DNA from 2 places in the Reyranella humidisoli genome. Region 2 is predicted to be linked to the other one. Evidence: predicted binding sites of a transcription regulator. Region 2 holds the regulator's gene; the other holds the start of a gene.
The links. The regulator PhoB, encoded in region 2, activates phosphate uptake and scavenging genes when phosphate is short. The targets are predictions, from matches to a motif close to TGTCATNNANCTGTCAT.
Positions count from the first base shown of each region.

Region 1: KQ910_RS06660 (NAD-glutamate dehydrogenase) is a predicted target of PhoB. The motif match lies at 6,077-6,093, and genes of this name have one in related genera.

Region 1 covers NZ_JAHOPB010000001.1:1,361,773-1,369,538, forward strand. The annotation lists gene KQ910_RS06650 (metal ABC transporter permease) at 1-173, shown strand, start outside; gene KQ910_RS06655 (alpha/beta fold hydrolase) at 213-1,187, shown strand; gene KQ910_RS06660 (NAD-glutamate dehydrogenase) at 1,207-6,030, opposite strand; gene KQ910_RS06665 (ribonucleoside-diphosphate reductase subunit alpha) at 6,480-7,766, shown strand, end outside.
Region 2 covers NZ_JAHOPB010000001.1:1,505,661-1,513,426, reverse strand. The annotation lists gene KQ910_RS07405 (WD40 repeat domain-containing protein) at 1-239, shown strand, start outside; gene KQ910_RS07400 (Bcr/CflA family multidrug efflux MFS transporter) at 236-1,450, opposite strand; gene KQ910_RS07395 (HesA/MoeB/ThiF family protein) at 1,503-2,291, shown strand; gene KQ910_RS07390 (DsrE family protein) at 2,288-2,677, shown strand; gene KQ910_RS07385 (adenosine kinase) at 2,694-3,671, shown strand; gene KQ910_RS07380 (AmpG family muropeptide MFS transporter) at 3,876-5,267, shown strand; gene phoB (phosphate regulon transcriptional regulator PhoB) at 5,429-6,121, opposite strand; gene phoU (phosphate signaling complex protein PhoU) at 6,169-6,894, opposite strand; gene pstB (phosphate ABC transporter ATP-binding protein PstB) at 6,927-7,751, opposite strand; gene pstA (phosphate ABC transporter permease PstA) at 7,757-7,766, opposite strand, start outside.

The sequences.
Region 1 (7,766 bases), 140 kb from region 2:
CAATGGCCTTCGCGTCGGCGGCGGTCGGTCTCCTCGTTTCGTTCCATGCCGGTCTGCCGTCGGGTCCGGTGATCGTGCTGTTCGCCAGCTGCTTCTTCCTGCTGTCGCTGCTGTTCGGCACGCGCGCCTCGGTGCGGGCGCGCCTGTCGCGACCGGTTCACTTGCGCGGGTAACGCGGCAGGCTAGGGTGACCTCCGCGGAGGAAACCTGAAATGACCAACTCACCGGTGCCGGGCGTCACGCTCAAGACGACGACGGCCAACAACATCCACATGCGTTACGCCGAGGCCGGCAGCGGACCGCTCGTCCTGTTCTGCCACGGCTGGCCCGAGAGCTGGTATTCGTGGCGCCATCAGCTCCAGGCGGTGAGCCAGGCCGGCTTCCGCGCCGTCGCGCCCGACATGCGCGGATATGGCGGAACGCAATCGCCCGAACCGATCGACCAGTACACGCTCTATCATCTGGTGGGCGACATGGCCGAGCTGGTGAAGGCGCTGGGCGAGACGAAGGCGGTCATCGTGGGGCACGACTGGGGCGCGCCCGTCGCCTGGCATGCCGCCCTCTGGCGGCCCGATCTCTTCACTGCGGTCTCGGCCATGAGCGTGCCCTACGCGCCGCCGGGCTATGTCGACATCCTGTCGGCGCTGGAGAAGCTCGGCATCGACAATTTCTATCTTCAGTACTTCCAGAAGCCGGGCGTGGCCGAGGCCGAGCTGCAGCAGGACATTCGCGGTGCCCTGCGCAAGCTCTACTATACGGCCGGCGGCGAGATGACGGAGAAGGACAAAGGCTTCGGCCGTCTGACCGGCGGCACGCTCCTGGCCAATACCGTCGATCCCGAGAAACTGCCCGCCTGGCAGAGCGACGCCGATCTCGATTACTACGCCGCTGAGTTCGCGCGTGCTGGCTTCCGCGGCGGGCTCAACTGGTACCGCAACCTGCGGCGCAACTGGGAGCTCAGCGGTCCCTGGCGCGGCCAGCCGATCCGCCAGCCCTCGCAGTTCATCGCCGGCAGCCGCGACGGCGTGCTGCGCTTTCCTGCGGCCAAGAGCCAGCTCGAAGCCTATCCGAAGACCCTGCCCGGCCTGCGCGGCAGCCACATCCTCGACGGCGCCGGCCACTGGGTGCAGCAGGAGCGTGCCGCCGAGGTGAACCGCCTGCTGATCGAATTTCTGAAGGGCCTTTAAGTCGAGCGACGCGCCGCCGCTAGACCAGCGTACGCAGTTCGGCGGTGGCGACCGACAGCATGGCGAGGTCGATCGTTCCCGCCGCGGCAAGGTCCTCCTTCAGCAGCCGGTCGACCCGTTCCAGCGCCAGCTTGCGCGGTTCGCTCCAGGCGGCGAGAGCCGCTTCGGGATTGCAGTCGTTGCCGCCACCGGCCCGCAGGGCCGACCGCAGCAGGTCGGCGTGCAGGGCGGCCAGTTCATCCTGCAAGGCGAGCGCGGCCTGCGAGGGCCACAACCCATCGCGCGGCAGCTTCTGCGCGGCATTGGCCAGCAGAGCGAGCGACAGCCGCTCGCCCAGCTTGAAGTAGAGCCTTGCCGCGTTGCCGATGGAGCAGCCGTTGGCTTCGGCGGCCAAGGCGAGATCGCCGGCCGCGGACAGCGTCTCGAGCGCCGCGGCGCGGCGGGCGAGATCGGCCGGCGCGCCCATCGCCTCGAAGGCGGCGGAGCGTTCGCCCAGCGCCGCGCCTTCGGCTTCGCCAATCAGGTCCGCGCGCAGGTCGCCCAGTTCGGCGACGGCTCGGCCGAGCTGCGCGGTCGCGGCGGTCGTGTCGAGCGGCTGTGGCAGGCGGCGCAGGGTCCACTGGACGGTGCGCACGACGAAGCGCTGCGAGGCGACCAGCATGCGAAGCTGCGCCTCGGCCCTGAGCTGCCCGTCGAGTGCCTCGATGTCGACCCACAGGTCGCGCAGCTTCCAGGCGTCGCGCACGACGGTGAAGGCCTGGGCGATGGGAGCGGCCGTGGCGCCGGTCCGCTGCGCGACGGTGTGCACGAAGGTCGGGCCGCAGCGGTTGACCAGCGAGTTCACGACCTGAAGCGCTGTGATCTCGCGGCGCAGGCGATGTCCCCGGAGGGCGGCCGCATGCTTCTCCTGCAGCGGCGCCGGGAAGTAGCGCAGCAGTTCCTCCTCCAGGCGCGGATCGTCGGGCAGGTCGGACGCCAGGATCTCCTCGTGGAGGTCGATCTTGGCGTAGGCCAGCAGCACGCACAGTTCAGGACGCGTCAGCGGCTGGCGATTCTGCGCGCGCACGCGCATCGCCGCCGAGTCGGGCAGGTATTCGACGGCACGGTCGAGCCGGCCCTTGCGCTCCAGCGCGCGCATGAAGCGTTCGAGGCGGTCATGCTCCTCGGCCGCCTGGCCCTCGGCGACGCTGATCGCCTGGCTCTGCTGGTAGTTGTGTCGCAGCACCAGGGTCGCGACTTCGTCGGTCATGGAGAAGAGCAGCGGATCGCGCGCCTCGACCGTGAGCGCCCCCGAGGCGATGGCGCCGCCGGTCGCGATCTTGATGTTGACCTCGTGGTCCGACGTGTCGACGCCTGCCGAGTTGTCGAGCGCGTCGGTGTTGATCCTGCGCCCCCCGAGGGCGGCTTCGACGCGACCGCGCTGCGTGAAGCCGAGATTGGCGCCCTCGCCGATCACGCGCGCGCGCACCTGCGCGGCATCGATGCGGACGGAATCGTTGGCGCGGTCGCCGGCATCGGCGTTGGTCTCGCTCGACGCCTTCACATAGGTGCCGATGCCGCCGAAATAGAGCAGGTCGACCGGCGCCGTCAGGATGGCGCGCAGCAGGTCGAGTGGCGCCATGGCCGGCGCCTCGATGCCCAGCACCGCGCGCGCCTCGGGCGACAGCGTCACCGACTTGGCCGCCCGGTCGATGATCGCCCCGCCGGCCGACAGCAGGCTCTGGTCGTAGTCCATCCATGACGAGCGCGGCAGGGCGAACAGCCGCTGCCGCTCGGCGAAGCTGGTCGCCGGATCGGGCGAAGGATCGATGAAGATGTGGCGATGGTCGAACGCCGCCACCAGCTTGATGTGCGGCGACAGCAGCATGCCGTTGCCGAACACGTCGCCCGACATGTCGCCGACGCCTGCGACGGTGAACGGCGTCTCCTGGATGTCCTGGCCAAGCTCGCGGAAGTGGCGCTTCACCGATTCCCAAGCGCCGCGCGCGGTGATGCCCATCTTCTTGTGGTCGTAGCCGGCCGAGCCGCCCGAGGCGAAGGCATCGTCGAGCCAGAAGCCGTAGTCGCGGGCCAACGCATTGGCGATGTCTGAGAAGGTGGCCGTGCCCTTGTCGGCGGCAACCACGAGATAGGGGTCGTCGGCGTCGTGGCGCACCACGTCGGCCGGCGGCACCACGCTGCCACCCGCATAATTGTCGGTGATGTCGAGCAGGCCGCGGATCAGGGTCTGGTAGCAGGCGATGCCTTCGGCCTGGATCTGCTCGCGGGTGCCGCCTGCGGGGGGCTGCTTCACGTAGAAGCCGCCCTTCGATCCCACCGGCACGATGACGGCGTTCTTCACCATCTGCGTCTTCATCAGGCCGAGGATCTCGGTGCGGAAGTCCTCGCGCCGGTCGGACCAGCGGATTCCGCCGCGCGCGACGCGTCCGCCGCGCAGGTGGATGCCCTCCATGCGCGGGCTGTAGACGAAGATCTCGACCAGTGGCCGCGGCGCCGGCAGTTCGTCGATCGCACGGCTGTCGATCTTGAAGGAGATCCAGTCCTTCGTGCCGCCCGACTGCCAGTAATTGGTGCGCAGCGTGCAGAGCACGGCATTGTGGAAGCGCCGCAGGATGCGGTCCTCGTCGAGCGTGCCGACCGCTTCGAGCGCGGTCGCGAACTCCGTCTCGATCGCGGCGATCCTGTTGCCGCGGTCATCGGCAGCGGCATCGCCCAGCGACGGATCGAAACGCGCCCTGAAGAGGTCGACCACCAGGCGCGCCACCTTCGGGTAGGCGGCGAGCGCACGCTCCATATATTCCTGGCTGAACGGGATGCCGGCCTGTCGCAGATACTTCGCATAGGCGCGCACGATGGCGACCTCGCGCCAGGCCAGTCCGGCGCCGAGCACGAGCCTGTTCAGCCCGTCGTTTTCGAGCGTGCCCGCGCGCAGCTTCTCGATCGCCTCGACGAAGCGCGGTCCTGCGGCGTCGAGATCGACGGGCGACTTGTCCGCGGTTTCCACGCGCAGCACCTGCATGGCCACGCCATGGCTCTGATCGTCGCCGCCCTCCTTGCGCAGCAGGAACGGCGCCTCGCTGATGACGCGCAGGCCGAGGTTTTCGGCGAGCGGCAGGATGTCGGACAGCGCGATCGGCTTGCGCGGATGGAACAGGCGGAGCGCAAAGCGATGTGCCGGCATGCCGCTCCGTCGCCCGACCTGCACGCCGAACCCGGCGCCGTCCACGATCGTCTGCAGCAACTCGATGTCGATGAGAGCCTGTGCCGCGTCGAAGGTCTCCCGATAGACGGCGGGAAACCAGTCGCGCCAGCGACGGGCGGCGGCACGGCCCTCGGCTTCGCCGAATTTGGCCTGAAGGGCGGCGCGCAACCGGTCGTTCCACGAGGTCGCCGCGTCCATCAACGCGCGTTCGAGCTCGACGAGATCGGGGCCCGCCTGCTCCGGCGCGTGGAGCTTCAGCGTATAGAGCGACTGGACCAGCGCGGAATTGCTGCCGACCGAGGAGGCGACAGAAGTGACGTGGCCGTTCCAGGTCTTCTCGAGGATGGCGGCGAAGCGGGCCGAGAGCGTCTCGTCGAAGCGCTCGCGCGGCACGAAGACCAGCGCGGTGGCGAAGCGGCCGACCGTGTCCAGGCGCGAGAACAGCGCGACGCGCCGTCTTTCCTGAAGCTGCAGGATGCCGAGCACATGGTCGTAGAGCGTATTCTCGTCGACCTGGAACAGCTCGTCTCGCGGATAGGCATCGAGGATCGCCAGCAGCGTCTTGCCGTCATGTCCGTGGCGATCGAAGCCCGACCGTCGCAACAGGCTCTCGATCCGGCCGCGCAGCAGCGGCACGTCGTGAACCGGCGCGTGATAGGCCGCGGAGGTGAAGAGGCCGACCAGCCGGTGTTCGCCGGTGACGCGACCGTCGGCGTCGCAGGTCTTCACGATCACGCAATCCATCGCGCCGCTGCGATGGACCAGCGATTGCCGGTCGGTCTTCACGACCAGGATGTTGTGCGGTCCACGCGCGAAGCGGGCCATCGCCTCGCCGCTGCCGACGCCGGGCTCGAACAGGCGCACCTCGTCGCGGCGCAGGATGCCCAGCGCCGATCCCGGCACGATCTCGTAGCGCAGGCCGGCGGGCTGGCTCGCATCCTCGACATAGCGGTAGCGGCGATGACCGAGGAAGGTGAAATGGTTGGCCTCGAGCCAGCGCAGGAAATCCTCGTACTCGGCCAGGTTCGGCGCGTGGCCGGGCGCGAGGTCGAGGATGGCGTCGAGGCAGGCGCGGCGCATCGCACGCCAGTCGTCGACCGCGACGCGCACCTCGGCCAGCACGCGGGTCAGCGCCGCGGCGATCTCGTCCAGCAGCACCGGATCGGTCTGGCGATCGATCTCGATGTGCATCATCGATTCGGCGCGCGCGCGTTCGCCGGTTTCGAGCGCGATGCCCACCAGGTCGCCGTCGAGATCGCGTCGCGCCGCCAACACCGGATGAGCGAGCAGGTGGACGGAAATCTCCCGGCGATTGAATTCGTTGGTGATCGAATCGACCAGAAACGGCATGTCGTCGTTCACGATCTGCACGATCGTGTGACGGCTCTCGAAGCCGTGGTCGTCGAGTGCCGGATTGAAGATCCTTATCTTGGCGACGCCGGGCAGGCGGCGGCGCGCGAACGACAGGAGCGAGACCGCCGCCGCGGCCCGCTGCTCTACCGGCGCGGCCGCCAGATCCTTGTCGGATACGCGGCTGAACAGGCGGCGTGCGAATTGTGCGGCTTCCTCGCCGCCGGGCTGAAGGGCGGCGGCGCAGATGGCGTCCAGCCCATAGACACGCGGCGTCGACGAATTGGCCATATTTTGTGCATTCCTCGCGAATCCGGGACGGATGTTACGCCTGACCATGACATTCTGACGACGGAGTCTTGGCGAAGCCGAGAATGCCCACCGAATCGCGGCTTTGGCGAGGTGGTCCCGCGCGGGCGAGCCGATTCGCTGCGGTTTCTGTCCTGGGCCCACGGAATCCGCGGGGAAGCGCGTTTTGTTCTCATGCTATGCTGCACATGCGAAGGTGAAAAACAGGTGCTTGAAACAGAATTTCAAACCGATTTTTCGCCCGATCTTTCAAGAGGTTAACCAACCATTCTTGAGATTCACATACGGGGAATAAATTTCGCAATGACAGGGTCGGCGCCACGCGTACTATCTATGGATAGTGGGGAGAGACGAACCGCTCCCTACATCTAGGTGTCTTCCACAGAGTGTTCTATCCACAACTGTGGACAAAAAGAAAAAGGGGACCGCAAGTGTTTGATGTCGTTCAAGTTCGAAGCGGTGCGCGGGTTGTTACCGATTCATCGCGGGATGCCCGCCTGACCGTTTTCGGCAAGGCCACACTGAACGACCGGTATCTGCTGCCGGGCGAAAACTACCAGGACATGTTTGCGCGAGTCGCCTCGGCCTATGCCGACGACGACGCCCATGCCCAGCGTCTCTACGACTACATCAGCAATCTCTGGTTCATGCCGGCCACGCCCGTGCTGAGCAACGGCGGAACCAGCCGCGGCCTGCCGATCTCGTGCTTCCTCAACGAGGCGAATGACAGCCTCGAGGGCATCGTCGGGCTGTGGAACGAGAACGTGTGGCTGGCGTCGCGCGGCGGCGGAATCGGCTCCTACTGGGGCAATCTCCGTTCGATCGGCGAAAAGGTCGGCATGAACGGCAAGACCTCGGGTGTGGTCCCGTTCATCCGCGTGATGGACTCGCTCACGCTCGCAATCAGCCAGGGCTCGCTGCGCCGCGGATCGGCCGCCGTCTACCTCCCGGTGAACCATCCCGAGATCGAGGAGTTCATCGAGATCCGCCGCCCGACCGGCGGCGACCCCAACCGCAAGGCGCTGAACCTGCATCACGGCCTGCTGATCTCCGACGCCTTCATGCGCGCGGTGGAGAACGACGAGGAGTGGGCGCTGGTCAGCCCGAAGGACGGCGCCGTCCAGCGCACTGTCTCGGCGCGCGCTCTGTGGATCCGCATCCTGACGGCCCGCGTCGAGACCGGCGAGCCGTACCTCGTGTTCGTCGATCACGTGAACAACGCCCGGCCCGAGCACCACAAGCTCGCCGGCCTCGAGGTCAAGACCTCGAACCTGTGCAGCGAGATCACGCTGCCCACCGGCATCGACCATCACGGCAAGCAGCGCACTGCCGTCTGCTGCCTGTCGTCGCTCAACCTCGAGACCTATCTCGAGTGGCACGAGCATCCGCACTTCATCGAAGACGTGATGCGCTTCCTCGACAACGTGCTGCAGGGCTTCATCGACACCGCCGGCTCCGACTTCGCGCGCGCGACCTATGCCGCGATGCGCGAGCGTTCGGTCGGCCTCGGCGTGATGGGTTTCCACTCCTTCCTGCAGGCCAACGGCATCCCGCTCGAATCGGTGATGGCCAAGGTGTGGAACAAGAAGATGTTCAAGCACATCCGCGCCCATTGCGACGAGGCGTCGATGACGCTCGGCAAGGAGCGCGGCGCGTGCCCGGATGCCGCCGACTTCGGCTTCCAGGACCGCTTCTCCAACAAGCTCGCGATCGCGCCG
Region 2 (7,766 bases):
TCGGCGACGAGGGCGCGGGCCTGATGACCGTGGTCGCGGCCCATCCCACCGCCGAGTTCGTGGCCGGCGGATACGATTCCGGCGAGCTGCAGCTCGGCGACATCCGCACCAGGCGCTCGGTGGTGCTGAAGATGGCCGACGGCGCGGCCATCACCTGCCTCGCCTGGTCGCCCGACGGCTTCAGGCTGGCCGTCGGCAACGACCGCGGCGACCTGCTGACGATCGACCTGCGGCGTTAACCGCGCCGCACCAGCGCGCGGTGCGAGATCAGGCAGAGGATGCCGGCGATGCCCATCGCCGTTGTCATCGGCGCGATGGTGCCGTCGAAAGTCTGGCCGACCACGGCGCCGAACGCCGCGCCCAGGCCGAACTGCATGACGCCCATCAATGACGAGGCCGTACCCGCCATGTGCGGATAGCGCTGCAGCGCCATCGCCATCGAGTTGGGGCCGATCAGGCTGATGGTCGCGATCTGCGGCGCGAAGCAGAGGAAGAACGGCCAGATGCCGATCGTGCCGTAGCGGGCCTCGATCCAGCCCAGCACCATCGCCATCGGCCCGGTGATCGCCGGGACCCACACGGCGTGGCGCAGGATCTTGCCGGCGCCGAACACCGGCGCGAACTTCGCGTTCAGGAGGCTGCCCACGGTCATGAAGACGACCATCCCTCCGAAGACGAAACCATAGGCGCGCGGCGCGATGCCGTAGCGCTCGATGAAGACGAAGGGCGAGCCCGAGAGGAACGACAGCAGCGCGGCGAACATGAACGAGCTGGTGAAGGCGTAGCCCATGAAGGCGCGATGCCGGAACAGCTCGCCGAAGCGCTTCAGGATCGAGGACACGACGAGCGGCTGGCGATACTCCGGTCGCAGCGTCTCAGGCAGGCGGATATAGGCCAGGACGAGGGCCAGCAGTCCGATGCCGGCCAGTACCCAGAAGATCGCCCGCCAGCCGAGGAACCACAGGATCTGGCCGCCGATCAGCGGCGCCAGCATCGGCGCGATCGAGGTGCAGGCCATCATCAGCGACATGGCCCGCGCCGCCTGATCCTTCTCGGCAAGATCGCGCACCATCGTGCGCGCCAGCACGACACCGCCACAGGCCGCCAGCCCCTGCAGCAGGCGCAGGCCGATAAGGTGCGCGGCCTCGGCGGAGAAGGCGCAGCCGACGCTGGTCACGACATAGACCGCCAGTCCGAGCAGGATGACCGGACGCCGGCCGAACCGGTCGCCCGCCGGCCCGTAGAAGACCTGCCCCAGCCCGAAGGCGATCATGAAGGCCGACAAAGTGAGCTGGATGTCGCCCGCGGTGCCGCGCAGGTCGACGGCGATCACCGGCAGCGCCGGCAGGTACATGTCGATCGACAGCGGCGTGAACGACGACAGCAGCGCGAGCAGGATGAGAAGCGCCGGCGTGAGCGACGGGCGGATCGGGCTCGGGGTGGAGGTCATCGGGCTCGCTGATACAGGCATTGGGCACCGGGTCCCATGCTATAAGCGGACCATGACGTCGCTACCTGCCCTGTCGGAAACGCAGATCCGCCGCTACGCGCGACATATCGTGCTGGCGGAGATCGGCGGCGTCGGCCAGTCGAAGCTCGTCGCGGCGAAAGTCCTGGTGGTCGGCGCCGGCGGCCTCGGCGCACCCCTCCTGCAGTATCTGGCCGCGGCCGGTATCGGCACGCTGGGTGTGATCGACCACGACACGGTCGACCTCTCGAACCTGCAGCGCCAGGTGATTCACCGCACGTCCGACGTGGGAATCTCCAAGGTCGAGAGCGCGCGCCGCGCCCTCGCGGAGATCAACCCCGAGGTGCAGGTGCAGCCCCATGACGAGCGCCTTACCGCCGACAATGCCCAGCGCATCATCGCGGGCTACGATCTCGTGGCCGACGGCAGCGACAACTTCGCCACGCGCTACCTGCTGAACGACGTCTGCTTCAGGCTCAGGAAGACGCTGGTCTCGGCGGCGATCCTGCGCTTCGACGGGCAGATCTCGACCTACAAGGCATGGCAGGGCGCCGGCCATCCCTGCCTGCGCTGCCTCTTTCCCGCGGCGCCCTCGGAAGAGTCCGTCCCGAGCTGCGCGCAGGCCGGCGTGCTGGGCGCGCTGGCCGGGACCCTGGGAACCCTGCAGGCCACGGAAGTGGTGAAGGAAATCCTGGGCGTCGGCCGCTCGCTCTCGGGTTCGCTCCTGCTCTACGACGCGCTCAACGCCTCCTTCGAGACGCTTTCCGTCACCAAGCGCGCCGATTGTCCGACCTGTGGCGCCGCGGCGGGGGCATCCCGGTGAGCGACGACGGCGTCTCGGTCATCCTGCGTTCCGACGATTACGAGAGCGTCCATTACGGCCTCGCCCTCGCGGCCGCCGCGCTGGCCGTGAACAAGCCGGCGGTGCTGTTCTTCACCATGGGCGGCATCCGTGCCCTGCAGGGCTCGCCGCCGGCGCTCCAGGACTGGGATCGCGACGCCGCCAACCGCGCGCGCGGCGTCGGCGACTTCGAGACGCTGCTGCAGGCCTGTGTCGAGCTTGGCGCGCGGCTCATCGTGTGCGAAATGGGCCTGCGATCGCTCGACATCGATCGTGCGAGCCTGCGGGCCGACATACCGTTCGCGGTGGCCGGCCTCGTCACCTTGCTGGAAGAAACCAAGCCGGGCATGCACCTGGTATCGCTTTGACGCTGTAGGAGACTTCATGACATCCGCCCCCTTCGACGTGCTGGGAATCGGCAACGCCATCGTCGACGTCATCTCTCGTTCCGACGAAGCCTTTCTCGGCCAGCACGGGCTGGTGAAGGGCAGCATGATGCTGATCGACGAAGCGCGCGCCGAGCAGCTCTATGACGGGATGGGTCCCGGCATCGAAATGTCCGGCGGCTCCTGCGGCAACACGATGGCCGGCATCGCCTCGTTCGGCGGCAAGGGCGCCTATATCGGCAAGGTGCGCAACGACCAGCTCGGCAAGGTGTTCGGCCACGACCTCAAGGCGACCGGCGTATCCTTTGCGACTCCGGCGGCGACCGAAGGCCCCGCGACGGCGCGCTGCCTGATCCTGGTGACACCCGACGCGCAGCGCACGATGAACACCTATCTCGGCGCCTGCACGGGCCTCGGCCCCGTCGACATCGACGCCAAGCTGGTGGCCTCGGCGCAGGTCACCTATGTCGAGGGTTATCTGTGGGATGCACCGGCCGCCAAGCAGGCCGTGCTCAAGGCCTTCGACGCCGCGCGCGCCGCCGGCCGCAAGGTCTCGATCACGCTCTCGGATTCCTTCTGCGTCCATCGCTACCGCGAGGAGTTCCGCGACCTGGTCCGCAACAAGGTCGATATCCTGTTCGGCAACGAAGCCGAGATCAAAGCACTCTACGAGGTCGAGACCTTCGAGGAAGCGCTCGCTGAAGCGCGCAAGGAGGCGAAAATCGCCGCCCTCACGCGCAGCGAGAAGGGCTCGGTCGTGATTAAGGGCAGCGAGACCTACGAAGTCCCGGCCGCACCGGTTTCGAAGGTCGTCGACACGACCGGCGCCGGCGACCTCTACGCCGCGGGTTTCCTGTTCGGCTTCACGCACGGCAAGCCGCTCGCCGAATGCGCGCGGCTGGGCGGCATCGCCGCCGCCGAGGTCATCTCCCATGTCGGCGCGCGTCCCGAGCAGGCGCTCAAGGGCCTGCTTTGAGCCAAACCGTCCTGCGGGCACCTCCCCGAATCTACATAGGGCGATGCACATGACTCAAGGATCCCTCACTTCGCTCGGGATGACACTGTTTTCGGCATCGGCGCCTCGTGCAAGTTCGACCAAAAGTGTCATCCCGAGCGAAGCGAGGGATCCTTCTCTTCCTCTCCCGTTGTCAGCTGTGATGGCCAACGGTCGGAGGGAGGCATGAACTCAGACGCGCAGGCGCGCGGCTGGCGCGAGTCGCTGGCGACCTACCGCCATCCGCGCGTCGTCCAGTTCCTGTTCCTCGGCTTTTCGGCCGGGCTGCCGTTCCTGCTGGTCTTCTCGACGCTATCGGCGTGGCTGCGCGAGTACGGCATCAGCCGTACCGCGATCGGCTTCATCAGCTGGATCGGCATCACCTACTCCTTCAAGTTCGTCTGGTCGCCAGTCGTCGATCGCGTGCCGCTGCCGCTGCTCACGCGATGGCTCGGTCGACGCCGCTCCTGGATGCTGCTGGCCCAGACCGGCATCGCCGGCGGCCTGCTCGCCATGGCCTTCTGCGACCCGCGCACCGACCTGTGGTGGATGGTCGTGTTCGCGCTGGTCGTCGCTTTTTCATCCGCGACGCAGGATATCGCCCTCGACGCCCTCCGTATCGAGTCGACGGATGCCAGCCTGCAGGGCGCGACGGCCGCGACCTACCAGCTGGGTTATCGCATCGCCGTTCTCGCCGCCGGCGCAGGCGCGCTCTATGTGGCGCAGTTCGTCTCGTGGACCGCCGCTTACCAGACCATGGCAGCGCTCGGGCTCGTCGGCATTGCGACGACCCTCCTGATCTCGGAACCCGAACGGCGCGCATCCACCGGCACGACCGAACTCGAAGGCAAGGTCGCCTCCTTCGCCGCCGGTCTCGGATCGATGCCGGACTGGTCGCGCAAGGCGCTGATCTTCGTCTACGGCGCCATCGTCTGCCCGTTCGTCGACTTCTTCGCGCGTTACGGCTGGATGGCCCTGCTGCTGCTGCTGTTCATCGGCCTGTTCCGGCTGTCGGACATCGCCATGGGCGTGATGGCGAACCCGTTCTACATCGACATGGGATTCACCAAGGACCAGATCGCCGACGTCTCCAAGATCTACGGGTTCGTCATGACGATCCTGGGCGCGCTGCTGGGCGGCGCCCTGGTCTTCCGCGTCGGCGCGGCGCGCCTGCTGGCGCCGGCGGTTTTCCTGATCGCGGCGAGCAACCTCACCTTCTCGTGGCTCGCCTGGGTCGGCCAGCCGGACCTGATGATCCTCACCGTCGCCATCAGCATCGACAACCTGGTGGGCGGCATGTCCGGCTCGATCTTCATCGCCTTCCTGTCGGGCCTCACCAACACGGCCTACACGGCGACACAGTACGCGCTGTTCACCTCGATCATGACCCTGCCCGGCAAGCTGCTGGGCGGCTCCTCGGGCTGGGTCGTCGACAAACTCCAGGAAGAGTTCTCGGCCACCCATAAGTTCGGCGGTTACGCGATCTTCTTCGTCTACACCGCCCTGCTCGGCCTGCCGGCGCTGGTGCTGGCGTTGATCGTCCGCCGCCACTTTGAAAAAGAAACCCCTCCTTCCTGACGGAAGAAGGGGTGAGTAAGTCGGCTGCGGGTATCGTGGCCGAGCCGGGGGACCGGCCCGTTCCGATGCGGGGCGTGGGGTTGCCGGCGCGGAACGGGCAGACCCTGTCTAGGCGCCGGACGCTACAGAACCGTTAAGGACCGTGTGGAAAACCGGGCGCGTCAGCCCGGCGTGGAGTCCAGCGCATAGCCCGCGGCGCGGACGGTACGGATCACATCGGCATGGCTCTCGCCGTTGAGCGCGATGCGCAGGCGTCGGATGTGGACGTCGACGGTGCGCGCCTCGACATAGACGTCCTTGCCCCACACCGAATCGAGCAGCTGCTCGCGCGAGAAGACGCGGCCCGGATGCTCCATGAAATGGCGCAGCAGGCGGAACTCGGTCGGCCCCAGATGCAGCGGCTTGCCGCCGCGCGTGACGCGGTGCGCCACCAGGTCCATGACGATGTCGGCATAGGACAGCGCCTCGTCGGCCAGCGCCGGGCGGATGCGCCGCAGCACGGCGCGGATGCGCGCCACCAGCTCGGTGGGCGAGAAGGGCTTCGGAACGTAGTCGTCGGCGCCGGCGTCGAGGCCGCGCACGCGATCGCCTTCCTCCCCGCGCGCCGTCAGCATGATGATCGGCACGTTGGCGGTCGCCGTCTGGCGGCGCAGCTGGCGGCAGACCTCGATGCCCGACATCAGCGGCAGCATCCAGTCGAGCAGGATGAGATCGGGCACGTCCTCCTGGACGGAGCGCAGCGCTTCTTCGCCATCGTAGGCGACGGCGACCTTGAAGCCAGATTGTTCGAGATTATAGCGCAGCAGCTCGACTAGGGCCGTCTCGTCCTCGACGATGAGCACGTGCGGCTTCATCGACGAGGTTTGCGCGTCGCGGCGCGAGGGGCTGGTGGCGGTCATGCTCACGGCGCGGTCCCCGCCGGGGCGTCCGGCGTAGCGTAGATCGCAGCACTTCCCTTCGGCCGGGCCTCGTCGAACCCATGGCCGGTGGAGCGGAAGCTCACCAGTTCGGCGATGTTGGTGACATGGTCGCCGGCGCGCTCGATGTTCTTGGCCATGAACATGAGGTGCGTGCAGGCGGTGATCGTGCGCGGATCCTCCATCATGTAAGTCAGCAGCTCGCGGAACAAGCCGGTGTAGACCTGGTCGATCTCCTCGTCGCGTTCCCACACGTCACGGGCCTTGGCCACGTCGCCGTGCGCGAACGCATCGAGCACGTCCTTGAGTGCGGCGCGCACCAGCCGGCCGAGCCGCTCGATGCCGGTCACCGCCGCAGCCGGCGGCGTCGTCTGGCTGAGCACGATGCTGCGCTTGGCGGTGTTCTTGGCATAGTCGGCGATGCGCTCGAGCGCCGCCGCGATCTTGATCGACGACAGGATGACGCGCAGGTCGACCGCCATCGGCTGACGCAGTGCCAGCAGACGCACGGTCTGCTCCTGGACCGCCTCGTCGAGCGCGTCGACGCGGGCATCGTCGACAATCACCTTCTCGGCCGCCTCGGTATCGCGTTCGCGCAGGGCCGCCAGCGACCGTGCGAGCTGGCTTTCCGCCAGGCCGCCCATCTCGCTGATCGTGGCGCTCAGCCGCTCCAGCTCCTCGTCGAACCGCTTCAGGGTATGTTCGGGCATGGTCTGTCCCTTCTTTTCTTCGTCGTGCCGGCTCAGCCGAACCGGCCGGTGATGTAGGCCTGGGTGCGCTTGTCGCTGGGCGTGGTGAAGAGCGTCGCCGTCGCGCCGAACTCGACCAGCTCGCCGAGATACATGAAGGCGGTGAAGTCGGAGACGCGCGCCGCCTGCTGCATGTTGTGGGTGACGATGACGATCGTGTAGTCCTTCTTCAGCTCGTCGATCAGCTCCTCGATCTTCGCCGTCGAGATCGGATCGAGCGCCGAGCACGGCTCGTCGAACAGGATGACCTCGGGCTTCACCGCCACGGTGCGGGCGATGCAGAGGCGCTGCTGCTGGCCCCCCGACAGGCTGAGGCCGCTGGCGCCCAGCTTGTCCTTGACCTCGTCCCACAGCGCGCCGCGGCGCAGGGCCTGCTCGACCCGGCCGTCCAGTTCCGACTTGGGCAAGTTCTCGTAGAGCCGGATGCCGAAGGCGATGTTCTCGTAGATCGTCATCGGGAACGGCGTCGGCTTCTGGAACACCATGCCGATGCGCGCGCGCAGCAGGTTGATGTCCTGATCGTCGCGCAGCAGGTTGTCGCCGTCGAACATCACGTCGCCGGTGGCGCGCTGGCCGGGATAGAGGTCGTACATGCGGTTCAGGACGCGCAGCAGGGTCGACTTGCCGCAGCCCGAGGGCCCGATGAACGCCGTCGCCTTGTTGGCGTAGAGCGACATGGTGATGCCCTTGAGCGCCCGACTGTCGCCGTAGAAAAACTCGAGGTTCTTGATCGAGATCTTGGACGTAAGCTTGGAGACGTCGAGCTTCGCGTGCGTCGCGACAGGAACGGCGACGCTGGGCGTTTCCGTGGATTGCATGGACATCAGGATTTC